One region of the Candidatus Accumulibacter contiguus genome, then DNA from elsewhere that is predicted to be linked to it. Evidence: riboswitches for the same ligand, from Rfam matches in the RefSeq annotation. Region 1 holds a riboswitch; each other region holds the start of a gene.
What was found. A riboswitch is a leader RNA that binds a small molecule or an ion and turns the genes downstream of it on or off. The one in region 1 is predicted to bind cyclic di-GMP.

Region 2: linked by a shared signal. The riboswitch ahead of V5B59_RS08525 (hypothetical protein) and the one ahead of V5B59_RS15700 (methyl-accepting chemotaxis protein) in region 1 are both predicted to bind cyclic di-GMP.
Region 3: linked by a shared signal. The riboswitch ahead of V5B59_RS00175 (type IV pilin protein) and the one ahead of V5B59_RS15700 (methyl-accepting chemotaxis protein) in region 1 are both predicted to bind cyclic di-GMP.
Region 4: linked by a shared signal. The riboswitch ahead of V5B59_RS16855 (pre-peptidase C-terminal domain-containing protein) and the one ahead of V5B59_RS15700 (methyl-accepting chemotaxis protein) in region 1 are both predicted to bind cyclic di-GMP.

Annotation. Positions count from the first base shown of each region.
Region 1 covers NZ_JAZKUC010000001.1:3,280,807-3,284,284, reverse strand. Annotated here, with positions in the region: gene V5B59_RS15710 (STAS domain-containing protein) at 1-101, opposite strand, end outside; gene V5B59_RS15705 (response regulator) at 109-477, opposite strand; gene V5B59_RS15700 (methyl-accepting chemotaxis protein) at 499-1,680, opposite strand; cyclic di-GMP riboswitch class I at 1,834-1,920, opposite strand; gene V5B59_RS15695 (EAL domain-containing protein) at 2,182-3,288, shown strand; gene V5B59_RS15690 (SapC family protein) at 3,409-3,478, shown strand, end outside.
Region 2 covers NZ_JAZKUC010000001.1:1,742,991-1,746,468, forward strand. Annotated here, with positions in the region: gene V5B59_RS08510 (nucleotide pyrophosphohydrolase) at 92-469, shown strand; gene V5B59_RS08515 (L,D-transpeptidase) at 509-991, opposite strand; gene tadA (tRNA adenosine(34) deaminase TadA) at 994-1,449, opposite strand; gene V5B59_RS08525 (hypothetical protein) at 1,660-1,929, opposite strand; cyclic di-GMP riboswitch class I at 2,097-2,183, opposite strand; gene tauC (taurine ABC transporter permease TauC) at 2,490-3,335, opposite strand; gene tauB (taurine ABC transporter ATP-binding subunit) at 3,347-3,478, opposite strand, start outside.
Region 3 covers NZ_JAZKUC010000001.1:29,298-32,775, reverse strand. Annotated here, with positions in the region: gene V5B59_RS00185 (hypothetical protein) at 1-488, opposite strand, end outside; gene V5B59_RS00180 (pilus assembly FimT family protein) at 479-958, opposite strand; gene V5B59_RS00175 (type IV pilin protein) at 962-1,399, opposite strand; gene V5B59_RS00170 (hypothetical protein) at 1,469-1,804, shown strand; cyclic di-GMP riboswitch class I at 1,836-1,927, opposite strand; gene V5B59_RS00165 (hemerythrin domain-containing protein) at 2,176-2,745, shown strand; gene V5B59_RS00160 (GlcG/HbpS family heme-binding protein) at 2,947-3,375, shown strand.
Region 4 covers NZ_JAZKUC010000001.1:3,560,101-3,563,578, reverse strand. Annotated here, with positions in the region: gene V5B59_RS16855 (pre-peptidase C-terminal domain-containing protein) at 1-1,747, opposite strand, end outside; cyclic di-GMP riboswitch class I at 1,777-1,863, opposite strand; partial or broken gene V5B59_RS26290 (ISNCY family transposase) at 2,304-2,705, shown strand; gene V5B59_RS26285 (hypothetical protein) at 2,872-3,063, shown strand.

The sequences.
Region 1 (3,478 bases):
TCCGCCAGCCCGGCCTTGATTTCGGCGACCTCATAGATGGTCAACTCCCCGTCCAGAGTCAGCCGCGCCGTCTGCCCGCTGCTCTCGATGACGATGCTCATCGTCGCCTCACATCATCAACAGTCTGGAAACCGCCGCCAGCATCTGCTGGGGCTGGAAAGGCTTGACCACCCAGGCCTTGGCGCCGGCCTCCTGGCCGGCCTTCTTCTTTTCCTCATTGCCTTCGGTGGTCAGCATGATCACCGGAACGAAGCGGTAGGCGGCGTTCTTTTTCATTTCCCGGACAAAGGTGATGCCATCCATGTTGGGCATATTGACATCGCTGATCACCAGATGCACTTTCTGCCCCATCAGTTTGGCCAGCGCGTCCTTGCCGTCGCAGGCCTCGATCACCTCAAAGCCGCCGCCCTTGAGCGCCATGCTGACGACCTGCCGCATCGAAGCGGAATCGTCGACGACCAGGATGGTCTTGCCCATGTCAATCTCCCATTGTCCAGGTTAGAAAAAGGTGATTTCGCTCGCCGCCACCTGCCCCTGTGCAGCCGGGTGCTGCGCATCGTGCTGTTCGAGCGTGGTGTAAGTTTGTTCGAGTTGAGCAATCCACTTCTGCACGTCGAAAGGTTCCGGCGTCTCGCCGCCTGCGATGCGCGCCTCTTCTGCACGTGTGCGCGCCAGAAGACGCTCGATATCCTGGCAGACCGCGCTCAGAATCTGGCTCATGCGATCCTGGAATTGCAGATGCACGAGTACCGCTTCGACCTTCTCGCGGACGCTCTGGCTGCCTTCGGCCATGTGCTGCGACGAATCGCTGAGTCCTTGCACGACGCTGCTGAAACGTTCCAGTACGGCGGCCATGGTCACTTCCGAACTGGCCATCAGCGATTCGTTCTGGCGTGACATTTGACCGGCGGAAAGCAGCGCTGACCCGGTCGCCACGTTGACCGTCTCGACTTTGTCCCGGATCTGCTTGGCAAGCGATCCCGACTGGTCCGAGAGCTTGCGTACTTCATCGGCAACGACGGCAAAACCCCGCCCGGTCTCGCCGGCCCGCGCCGCTTCGATCGCCGCGTTGAGTGCCAGCAGATTGGTCTGTTTGGCGATCTCGGCGACCCCGCCGGCCATGCGCTTGAGATCGGCGCTCACTTCCGCCAGGCTCTCGAATTCACGGAGCATTGGTTTCTGGGCGTCGAAAGCGTCCTTGAGGTAGCCCAGCATCGCTGCCAGTTCACTGCGCGAACGTTCGATCACCGCGACCACACCTTCCGCTGCTTCACGGTCGCGGGTATCGAGCATAACGCCCAACTGGTTCAGAATGGCCGCGAAGTCACTGGTCAATGCGTTGCCCGCATTCTCGGTTTGTTGGCGTGCGATGGCGACATGCGTGGCCCAGCGGGTCAGTGAAGCGGCGGCTACCTGATGCAGGCTGGTGGTATAGGGGGCGATGGCCGGCGGCGCCGCGCCGGTCTCTGCGCGCTCGGCAAGCAGGCGATCGACAGCAGCCCGGATCGAACGGCGCTCCCAATAAGAGACGCCAGTGGCGAGCACCAGCAGAGCCAGTGTCAGGATCAGGTCGACGGCCAGCGATGCCTCACTCTTCCAGAACAGCAGGCCAGCGGCGACGGCGGCAAGAAACAGTGGGCCAGTGCCCAGGGGAAGTATTCTTGATGATCGGTCTTGCATGAGTTCCTCCTGCGTGCTACTTCAGCGCCAGGCTGCGGTCGATCGGGCGCAGAGAAACACGGCCTCGAATCGAAAGGGCCAGGCATGCGGTTACTCTCGGATGCAAGACTTGGACGGCTGCGGATATCGCATGCCGAGACGAAGATCCCGGTATCAGGCAACCCAGCCACCCTCCCGGACTTCGGGTTAGGGCCTGCAGCTTTGCGTCCGGGGCTTTCGTCCCGTTTGCCATTCTTACTCGTCCACACATCATAACTGAATAGAGCAGCAATGTGCGACTTCCGGCACATAGCCGGATGCAGCGAGATTGACAGCAGCTGAGATGGCTGGGCATACTCGTACGTGCGCCATCCAAGTGTCCCCCCTGCAGGCGGCAGGCCAGCGACTTGCGCGCTACCCGCCAGAGAACTGCGGGAGAAGTTCGGCGCACTGACCACATATCATGGCAAGAATCATGGCAAGAGGCCATGGCCTGCAAGCGGATCGTCTCTGGAGCTTCCTGTGAAGAGCAGTCATTGGTTTCTGGAATCCATCGCTGCCGATGGATCCCGTTTGAAATACGACATCGTTGACCTGCCTTTCCGGATCGGTCGTGGCCAGGAGAACGATCTGGTACTGGCGACACCGGGCCTCAGCCGGAAACACGCCATGTTCGACGACGACATCAGCGCGCAACTGCGCCTGACCGATCTGAACAGCACCAACGGCACCTTCGTCAATCGACAGCGCATCGATGGCTCGTGCCTGCTGCGGGAAAACGACATCATTCATTTCTTTACGGCAGAGTTTCGTCTCGGCCGGCATCAGCCTGATCAGTCGCGCTTCATGCCCTCGACCGACTCGCGAACCCTGTTGATGCCGATGGGCACGAACCTGTCGGAACTCTTCGTCGCCAATGAGGGCGAGTTTCTCGACCTGCTCAACGGCCAGGGCATTTCCGGCGCCGCCCAGCCCATCGTCGATGCGAACAGTGGGAAAATCTTCGCCTACGAGTTGCTCGGGCGAGCAAATCATCCGCAACTGTCCGGTAGCCCCATCCGCCTGTTCCAATTGGCAACAGCGCTGAACCGCGAGCTTGATCTCAGCGTGGCCTTTCGCAAATTCGCGATCACCTCGATGGCTCCGCGCCTGCGCAAATTCCCCCTGTTTATCAACACCCACCCCAAGGAGACTTTCAGCAAGCCGTTTTTTGCTTCGCTAACTGTCCTGCGCCAGCAGATGCCGGAACTGCAACTGGTTGTCGAAATCCATGAAACCGCAGTCACCGACCCGCTGCGTTTACGTGAATTAGGCGCTTTTCTGCGCGACATCGGTGTGCGTTTTGCCTACGACGATTTCGGGGCAGGACAGGCCCGCCTGAACGAACTGGGCGAAGCGCCTGCGCACTTCGTGAAATTCGACATGGGTCTGCTGCACGACATTCACCTGGCCAGCGAACGCAAACGCCGGGTGATCAGCGATCTCGTCAAACTGGTGCTGAACCTGGGCTCAGTGCCGCTGGCCGAAGGCATCGAGCTCGAGGCGGAAGCGCAGGTCTGCCGCGACATGGGTTTCCAGCTGATCCAGGGCTATCTGACCGGCAGACCGATTGCCGCCGACCAGTTGTAGCGGGGGGTCTCTTGATGTTCTCCCGTATTCAGACCCGCTGTTTCCGCAGCCTCCAGGCGGTCGGCGAGTATCCCTGCTTCAGAATACCATTGGTCAGAAAATGCCACCCGAAGGATGCCCATGCCCAACTTCCACGTCATTTCCACCGAACGCCACGCCAGCAAGCGCTGGCAGCGCATTTCGAGTTATG
Region 2 (3,478 bases), 1.5 Mb from region 1:
TTCCCAGATTACCGGGCGCTGCGCGCACGCGCGCAGGCAAATCACCTGCGCCTGCCGGAATAAGCAAGACCACGCTTCTTCACCTGAAGCCATGAGCCTTTCGACACTGACCGCGGCAGTGCTCGAATTTCGCGACCAACGCAACTGGGCGCAGTTTCACAGCCTGCGCAACCTGATCGTCTCGCTGAACCTCGAAGCCAGCGAGTTGCTCGAACTGACGCAGTGGAAGAACGACGCCGAGATGGCAGCGATGGCAGGCAGCGCCAGCGCGCAGGAAGCCCTGCGCGACGAATGTGCCGACGTCCTGATTTACCTGCTGTTGATTGCCGAAAATGCCGGCATCGACCTTGAACAGGCCGCCCGTGCAAAACTCGTCAAGAATGCGATCAAATATCCGGTCGCGAGCAGCTACGGATCGAACCGGAAATATTCGGATACCCGTCCGGCCCAGGACCAGACAGACACCTGACTTGCCGCACGACAGGTTTCATAACGGTCGGTGCAATGCTCAGTCCTCGCGGATATCGACCGGCGTGTACGGCGGCACCCACTCGAACAATTCAACAATATCGGCGTTGTGCATGCGAATGCAGCCGATCGATCCGGGGCGACCCATCGGCGTCGTGTCCGGGCTGCCGTGGATGTAGACATAACGGCGCATGGTATCGACCCGGCCCAGGCGGTTGCGACCGGGTTCGCAGCCAGATAACCAGAGGATGCGCGTGAGAATCCAGTCGCGCTGCGGGAATCGTTCGGCGAGTTCCTTGCCATAGATCTCGCCAGTCGGCCTGCGGGCGGCAAAAACCGTGTTGACCGCTTCGCCGGCACCAATCTTGGCGCGGATCAGGTGCCTGCCGCGCGGCGTGCAGAAGCTGCCCGAGACTTCGCCAGGGCCATTCGTTGCCGTGGACACAGGATAGCTGCGCAGCACCTGCCCGGAGTCGTCCGAGAGGGTCAGCGTCTGTTGTTTGATGGAGATCTCGATGTGCATGCTCACTCGCGGCTGCGCCGCGCCGCAAAAAACCCCGATAGCAACTGTCCGCACTCATCGGCCAGGATGCCGCCGACGACTAGCGTGTGATGGTTGAGGCGCGGCACCGCAAAGAGGTCGACGACGCTGCCATGCACGCCGGTTTTTGGATCCCGCGCGCCGTAGATCAAACGGGCAATGCGCGCCTGCAGCACCGCACCGCCACACATCGCGCAAGGTTCGAGAGTCACGAACAGTTCGCAGCCAGGCAGACGGTAGTTGCGCAGATTGCGCGCGGCATCGCGTAGGGCGGCAATTTCGGCGTGCGCCGTCGGATCATGTTCGCCGATCGGCGAATTGAAGCCCCGACCGACGATGACCCCATCGCGAACCACCAGCGCACCAACCGGCACCTCGCCGAGGCACTCGGCAGCCCGCGCCAGGGAAATCGCCTCACGCATGAAATAGTCGTCGTTCATCGATACTATTCTACCGCAGCGCAGAAGCAGGCTGCCGGGAACACTTCGACCCTGACCCTACTACCTCAGCTGAAGAAAGGGAAGCGGCGGCACCCGCAGCGACCCCGCAAAGCAGTGCCGCGACCCCTTCAGTCCTCTCAAATCTACTCAGCAAATCAATTCAATCAGAGAACATCCGTTTTGTCGTCCGCATGTTCTCCTGATTGGCAATCAGCTCTTGAGCCACTTGCGCAGCAGATGATCGAGGACCATGAAAAGGATCAGGCAAGCCACGAGCGAGATGCTGGCGTTGGTGAACCCGTTGAAAAACTGGGGCGAAGCGATGGGAGACGTCTCCCTGATCGAGTAGTGATACGACGAGTTCGCAGCCGACAGACTCCGTTCCGCCACCTGTCCATAGGCATCCTGGATACTGGCGGCCGCCAGTTTCATGGTCTCGGTTCCGGCGGGAGTTTCAATCGTCGCAATAAAGGTTCTCATGGTTTCCTCTGACTCTCAACGCATACAATGCATGACATCAGCAGCGGTTGTTGCGCCAACATTTTCTTGGCATCCATTGTTCAACAACACCGTTGCCGCACTCTCATACGAGAGTCATGTTTCAGCCGTGGAAAGGAAACCAAGTGCCCGCACGAACGTGCCTGGAGCGAGGTAACCCAGCCACCCACCTGGATTCCAGGTTAGGGTCTGCAGCTTTGCGTCCGGGGCTTTCACCCCGTTTGCCATTTGTCTCGTGGAATCATTATATGCCTGGAGCGCAGGCCTGCTGTGAGAATATTCACACCTGAGCCCATGTGATTACTTGCTCAACAACCTCATTCCCCGCCCCAGCCCATCGAGTGTCAGTGGGAACATGCGGCCACCCATCAGATGGTAGATGTAGTCATTGCCGTATTTGTGCAGCACGTCCTGGGTGGCGATGCTTCCCCGAGTTCATGGCCTTCTACTTCCCGCTGGCCCATGCCGAAATCGACCAGGAACTCACCCAAGTGGTACAGGATGCTGAACTCGGCAAGCGTTCCCAACGGCCATGGTCGCTTTCAGCTTATGCCCTGCTCCCGCCACGGGGCCAGGCGACGGGATAGGGCGCGCAGGGAGAGTTCGAGCGCAAAGGCAATGATGGCGATCACGGCAATTCCCAGGATGACCACGTCGGTCACCAGGAACTGTGCAGCCGACTGCACCATGAACCCCAGGCCGCTCGTCGCTGCGACCAGTTCCGCGGCAACGAGTGTCGACCAGCCGGTCCCCAGGCCGATGCGGATACCAGTCAGGATGTCGGGGACGGCGCTGGGCAACACCACGTAACGCAGCAACTGGACACGCGTCGCTCCCAGGGACTGTGCAGCGCGCAGGCGGTTTTGCGAGACCTGTCGAACACCACCCGCTGTGGCAATCGCGATTGGCGCATAGATCGCCAGGAAGATCAGCAAGACCTTGGACAACTCGCCAATCCCGAACCAGATGACGATCAGCGGCAGGTAGGCGAGCGGCGGCACCGGACGATAGAGCTCAATGAGGGGGTCAAGCACGCCCTGCGCGATTCGTGAGAGGCCAATCGCGATCCCCGTCGGTATGGCCAGGACGACGGCTGCGATGAGCGCGCAGACTACCCGACCCAGGCTTGCCGCCAGATGTTGCCAGAGTGTCGAGTCCATGAACCCCTTTGTGGTTACCAGCCAGAACTTTCCGAGCACAGCTTGAGGCGAGGGAAGGAACAGGGGTGCGATGAGTCCGGCCGTGGTCGTGGCCCACCACACGACAAGTAAGAAGATGATGGTTAGGGTACTGATGGTGTTGACGCTGAGCAAGAAGTTCCCGGCCGGGCGTGCCGGCGCCTGCTCGCTTGCGAACGCTGTCGATCGCGAATTGTCGCCGATGCTCATTTCGGTGGGTGTCATGTGGTGCTGACCTCGCGTTGGGCAAAGACCAGTGAGAGAACGTGCTCACGGGTTTCGATGAAGCGTGGATCCGACTTGATGCTGCGTGCGGATTCACCATTGGCATGACGGTGGCCGAAGTCCAGCTT
Region 3 (3,478 bases), 3.3 Mb from region 1:
TGGCGCAATTTGTTATCTGAAGGCGCCTGCCAGCAAATCGTGATGCTGACCTGATTGTTGACCGCGGTATTTACTCTGATCTGCTGTTTTCCCGTGGAGCCGGGAAGCGGGGATGGCTTGCCGGTAGGCTGCAAGGTGGCTACCCAGTCGACAATCGCCGGATTGGTGGAAGCCGACCCGGTGAACACGCAGTTGTCCCCATCGCTGAAGTGCTGGAAATCGGTCAGAGAGCTTGCGCTCACCATGGACATGACCACCCCATTGATGGTCTGCTGGGTCCGGTCGACCCCGGTCCAGATCTGGCTCAAAACTCGCTCGGCCAGATTCATCGCCTCGGTGCGATACTGTGCATCGGCTTGCACGGTGGCGGCGGTGGCGCCCAGCGCCACCATCGACAGGATACCCAGAGAAAAGATCAGAATGCCGATCAGTGCTTCCAGCAACACGATGCCGGATTGTGAACGTTCAAGAGTCTTCATTATGGACATGCCCTCGTATCTCCCGCTGCTTTTTGAGCGGCGGTCAGTCCGGGGTCGCACAGGCGAGCCCCGCCACCGGTGGTGATAAAAACATTCAGACAGCGTATCGGGCCACCGTCCGCATGACAGGCCCCGGCAACCGGATTGGTGAAGCTGTACACCGCGGGGGCCACCAGGGTGGTGCCACCGAACGGCGTGAAGACGAGATCATTGCCGCCGCTACTGTCGGTCACACTGCTGGTGATCACGATGTTGGCCGGCGTCTCGGTAGGAAAAAAAGGCGAGGAATTGCTGTTCAGACGGATGGCTTCGGCGCGGGCCGTCTGCAGGTCGGCAAGGACCTTTTCTGCCGCCGTACGCAGACGGACATTTGCCATATAGGTGCTGAGGGCCGGAACACCGAGCGACAGAAGAACGCTCAGGAGGGTAATCACCACCAGAAATTCGATCAGGGTGAATCCACGCCGACGGCCCAACATCGCTCAGCACCCCCCGGCTTTATTCAGGACGAAACAGGTACTGGGGGCCGGGAGCGTCCAGCCACTCGGCAGGGCAACCGTGCTCTTGCCAGACGCCGTAAGCATGTTGATCCGGTATTGAAAGCCAGCCATGCTACCTTGTCCGGTGGCATCCACCTGATAAGCCGCCGCGCCAAGACCGGAGCACGCAAACGTGAAATTGCTGGTATTGGCCGGCAGTGGTGCTACCGAGCTGGCCGTACAGGCGCCAACGTATGTACGCTCGTCGAGGAAATGCTGTTGCATCCTGACCTGCATGCTGGAAAGCGCACTAACCGCCTCGGTGATGCGGCCCTTGGTCAGATATTCGATGTAGTTTGGAACGGCGATGGCCGCCAGAATGCTGATGATCACGATGACGATCATCACCTCGATCAGGGTGAATCCGGAATTCGCTTTCATTTCATTGGCCTGAGATGTTTACGGCGAGCAAGGCAACAAGTTGCCGAAGGGTATGGTTGAAACAACGGCATGCAAGCCGCCAAACTTGAGGCCAAACTTGAGGGTGAAACGTGGGGCATTCTTGCGCAGACGGGCAGTTCAATGCGCATTCGCTCGAACCCCTGGGCGACGCGAGCCGGCGCTTCAACAAGGATCTGGGGACGACCGAAATCCACCACCGAGCGGGCACCGCCGGGGAAGCTGCTTACCTTTTCGAATGGAAATGCCATCGCCGAGTTTCCTTGTTGCAAGCGCCATAAGGACGCACTGCCTAGCCACAACAATCGAGGGCTGGCGCAAGGTCAACTACGGGTCAGGAATGAAACCGCCTGCAAATCCGACGGGCTGGTGAGGGATGTACCGTGAACGGAACTTGTCCGGACGTTGCCTCTGTGAGCCTGGCGGCCCCGCTATCCTGGGAAACATGCCGTTTCCGTTAGATCGGTGACTTTGCGTCCCCGCCTTTCGACGGGTTTGCCTTTTTCAGTGAGACTACTGAAATCAAGCATACACCTATAATTTCGCTAATTCAAGGCCAGTCTTTTCGATCTTGATGCGAACGATCCGGCCATAGGCGCCGGGATGGACGTCGCCTATGGCGTGGCAGGTCTCGGCACCCGGGCACACACTCTCCCACAATACTTTCGATCGCACCCCTCGTTCAGACTCATACTTGCGGAGGGGCGTTGGATTGCGTATTCTTAAACGAACATGCAAACTCGGAGAAGGGAGGTACCATGTCCGAGACATCGACCCGCCAGGCGGCCGAAGCCGCCGCCCCGCTGCAGGACTTTTCCAGATGTCACGTCGGGTTCGTGACGCTGCTCGAAACCTCACTCGGCCTGCCCGAGATGGTCTCCACCGCCGCACGGGCGCGCGGGTGCGCCGCGGACGTGCTGAAAATGTTCCGCGACCGCTTGCTCGCCCACCACGATGACGAGGAGCGCGACTTGTTCCCTGCGGTACTGCAGATCGCGGGGCCGGGCGACGAAGCGGACCGGGCACAGGCCATGGTCGCGCAACTCGTCCGCGAGCATCGCGAGATCGCGCAGCTGTGGAAGCAGCTAGAACCAGCCGTGCAAGCCATCGCGAACGGCGACCTGCCCCGGCTGGACTCCGCGCTGCTGCACGAACTGGTGAGGCGCTTCAACGAGCACGTGCGCACGGAGGAAGTGGAGTTCCTGCCCTTTGCGCAGCTGGTTCTGGCGCGCCAGGCCGAAGACATGGCGGCGCTGGGCTTGGCGCTGCACCGGCGCCACGAAGCCGAGGAGATCATGGCGACGGCGATGGTATACGGGGCGAGCTGAAAAGGCTCGTCGCGCCCCCGGCGCTCGATCAGCCGCGCGCGCAGTATTGGCCGGCGCGCCTGCGGACCCGCGGTCCACAAGGTCGAAGCGCTCGGCGACTCGGTGGTGACCGGGCCGACGCTGACCAACGTCAATTATTATTTACGCGCCATCCTGATCACCTGATCGAAAACCGAAGCGCATGACTCAAGGATACTTCCGATGCGAACCATCAAAGCATTGACTCTCGACGACGCCAAACTCGTCGCGGCGGCAGCCGAGGCAGAAGCCATCTCGCGCGGCTGGGCAGTGAGCATAGCCATATGCGATGCCGGTGGACACGCCTTGTGGTTGCAGCGTATGGACGGTGCACCGCTCATGAGTGCTGCCGTAGCCCCGGAAAAGGCCCGCACCTGCGTCCTTAGTGGCAAACCGAGCAAGGTCTTCGAGGATATGGTGAACAATGGCCGTATTGCCGCGCTCGCCATGCCGGTGGTTCCCCTGGAAGGTGGCGAGCCCATCCTGTGCGATGCAATGGTCATCGGTGCGGTTGGGGTCTCCGGCGTCAAGGCCGGCGAAGACGCCCAGGTGGCGCGTGCCGGCGTCGCCGCGCTTGACGCCATCATCGAAACCGGGAAAGAGCCAAGCTGAAACGCCATCGCCAACGTTTTTCGACTCAGTTTCAGCCGCTGTCCTGCCGATCGATGATTCCGGACGTCTCATGGCCGACGCGCAGCGGCCGGATTCGACAGAA
Region 4 (3,478 bases), 280 kb from region 1:
CGGTCAGCCCGGACAGCGCAATGGCTTCCACACCTTCGATTCCGATTGAATAATCGATCAACTGGTTTGCGGAATTATACAGTTCGATATCCAGATCTTCCTGCAAACCGTCGAAATCAATCTGGAGATAATTCTGGTTTGACCCTTGTCCGGAAAGCTGGAATTTGAACCAGTCGACATCAGAAGCACGATCGATAGACAAATCGGTTTCTTGCCGGAATCCACTGACCTCCCCCAAATTTGTGGCCGTATTCCGGGTGTTATTGCTCGCGGTGGCATCATAGTGATCAGGTGTGGGTGCTTGTGGCAGGTAGAAAAGCAGATCGTAGGATGAGGTGACGTTCCCTTCATAACTTCCGGCTCGCAAATAGTACGTTCCCGGCTGCAGTCCGGCCAAGGGAATTGCATTCCAGTCGTATCCTGTGGCGTCCCAGTAGGTCGTATAAATGATATTCCCGGAGCTGTCTTCGAGTTCGAGATCGATATCGCCGGTACCGGTGACAAGGCTCAGGATAATGTCAGTATTCGTCGCGACGCGGGTGGTCGTAAGTTTGAAGACGTCGACATCGCCAGTGGTGGAGCCCGGCCGGTCGATGGATAGATCGGAAAAATAGTAGCCAATGCCAGGCAGCGATACCCCTCTGTTAACGGGCGTCGCAGTCGGACGTGTATCGTTGCCTTCGAAGTGGTCCTTGGGAATTTGCGGCGCATTGATTTCGAGTGTGTAGTAGGCATTGCTCCAACCCAGGTAATCGCCGGAATAGTAATCAAATACCGTTGCTGTGTAGGTGCCGGCCGGAACATCTGCCAGCGATATAGTCTCCAGGTTCCCATTGGTCGGATCATCGTCGTAATCCGCTTCGATAAAAACACCATATTGATCGTACAAGCGAAGCACCAGATCGACGTAGGTGGAACTCGACGAGACGCGGACATAGTCGCCGGATCCACCAGTAAGGACGGTGGAGAAGTCCCAATTGTCGCTGGGGTCGCCATAGTATATGAAGTCGGTCAGATAGCCATAACCCTGCCTGGAACCCAGATTGGAGGTCGATTGTTCGAGAAGCACGGATTGGCTATCGAGCAAGAGTGCAACCCTGTCGTCTTCGGCCCGCATTCGTTCCAAGTCGGAAGCAGTCAGCACCTGGTTTCGGACGAGAGCCGAAAAAAACTCCCCTTCGTCGCCCGGTGAATCGGCAGCATTCAGGCGCACGTCCAGCGCGTGCCCCAATTCCTCAAGCAGGACAGATGTGATCGCTTCGGGCTTATCGGCGTTTTCAGAGAGAAATTCTCTCGCCAGATAAATCGTGTCGGTTGCCGCCGCATAAGCGCCTTGGGCGCGATTGATTTCCACTTCTGGGCAGATTTCCAGCCTTGGCCAGGAGATGAAATCCGGCTCGGCGAAGCCCTGAACAAGCATTCTTGCCCGCAAGGGGTCGACGCCGTTTCCGAAAACCTGGTGGATATCGTTTTCGAAATCGGGATTGAGCAGGAATTGGCGGAGGGTGCTCTGAGCCAGGGTCAGGTAAACTCCTAGGTCCGTCGCTTGGCTGTTTGCTGTTGGCCGGCGCCCGGCAGCGCTGCCGGCTACGGGGTCGCCGCCAGGTGCCTCGACGATCGGGCTGGCCAGACCATCACCGTGAATGTCGTCGTCGACAATGACACCGCTCAAGTCACCGGCGCTATCGCCGTTGATAACGAAGCCGCCGGTCGCGGCGGCGGTACTCGAGAGTTTGATGGCAGGCATGACGCAGATCCAAAGTTCGTTGATTGGGCTGAGGAAACCCAGCCACCCTCCCGGACTTCAGGTTAGGGTCTGAAGCTTTGCGTCTGGAGCTTACACTCCATTTGCCTTGATCTCACCAAAAATGTACCATCGCTATCAGGGTCTTCTGTTGACCTGGATCAGCAATTCTCATTTTTTGGCTGAATTCCCGGCGGCTACGCCGGAACGGGTGGAGAACGTAACCGTGACACTGTTGGCGAATTCTTGACCATCCTTCAGGCGGCCAGAGCGGGTGCCTTGAGGGAGGTGAACCGCGAGCATCGGGTGGGTGCCACTGGAACCCCATTCCACCAGTCGGTAGTTAGTGTTTGGTGGAAAACCAGAAAACACACGCTTTATCAGTATGTTACAATACGCGATGACGAGCGAAGATGGCAATGCCAGAGCAATATACTTTTGGGTTGAATTCGTAGATGTCTGATTATTAGCTGATATTCTGGTGGTGATTGCTGTGGAAGGCGACTTTCCTCCACCGCTTGGGGTTTTGTGGGACGAACTTCAGTCGAAGGAAAGAGCGATGCGGGAAGTCATGAAGCGGCAAGCGAGTTTGGGCGAGTTTCCGATCGAAGCCATCGTGCTCGATCCCAAATCGCGGGACGACATCCCGAAACTGCTCGTCGGGCTGCAGCACATTTATACGCATCGCGAACTGCGAGACGAAGTCTTTGCGATCCTCGAGGAAGTGCTTCCCTGCCATGCTGATGGCAAGCTGGCCAGCAGTGCACTGGGGCGACCCGGCATGGAGCAGTGGAAGATCCTGGTGCTGGGCGTCGTGCGTCTCGGGCTTGACGCGGACTACGACCGGTTACAGGAACTCGCCAATCAGCACAAGACGTTGCGCCAAATGTTGGGGCATGCCGACTGGTACGATCCGCACAGGTACGAATTACAGACCCTGAAAGACAACCTGCGACTGTTTGCGGGTCGTGAGCTTCGACAAGGGCTTTCACAGTCCGTCGAATCGATCGTGTCTCGAAGCGCGACTGGACTTGGTCGCCCTCCCCAAAAAAGGCCGCCACTCGGCCGCTGATGATGCGAGGGAAACGGCACCGGAATTTGTCCAGGCGCGGCATAAGCATTCCGCGGTGGAATCCGCGATCAATGGCCTGGAGCATTTCGGGCTCGATCTGTGCCCGGATCACGGAATCGTCGGCTTCAAACGCTACGTGGCGCTGGCTGTCCTGGCGCGCCACATCCATCGCCTGGGGGGTGTGGTTCGCGAGCAGACTGCCCGTACAAAAGCCCTGGTGCCCGAGCCGCAAACCCGAGCCGCCTGACACCGCTGACGAGGGTCAAACGAACGATGCGGCGCTCCGCTCGACCATCGATAATGCCATATGCATCCTTTTGGCGGTCAAGCTCGATTCGCGCGCAAAGTCGAACGCGATCAATGATATCTCGCGGCGCTCAGCCACGTTCCGGAGGCGCGAGACCCCCACTTTTTTGCCAAAACGGGGATTTTCTGCCAGGCACTAATTAGTGTCTGAACGGAAATTCCAAGAGCCTTGCCGCGCAAGGCTTTGAGTGGGTTTTTCAGAAACGAATATTTTATGCACTAGAGATATTTGGGGTTAAACGGCTCAAACTTTGTCATATTTATGCATATGAACTTCAAATGCCAAAATCTTCGTTTTGTAAAGTAGCACCTAAGCATTTGTAGTAAAGGCGTTTTTAGACTTTTCGTTCAGACAC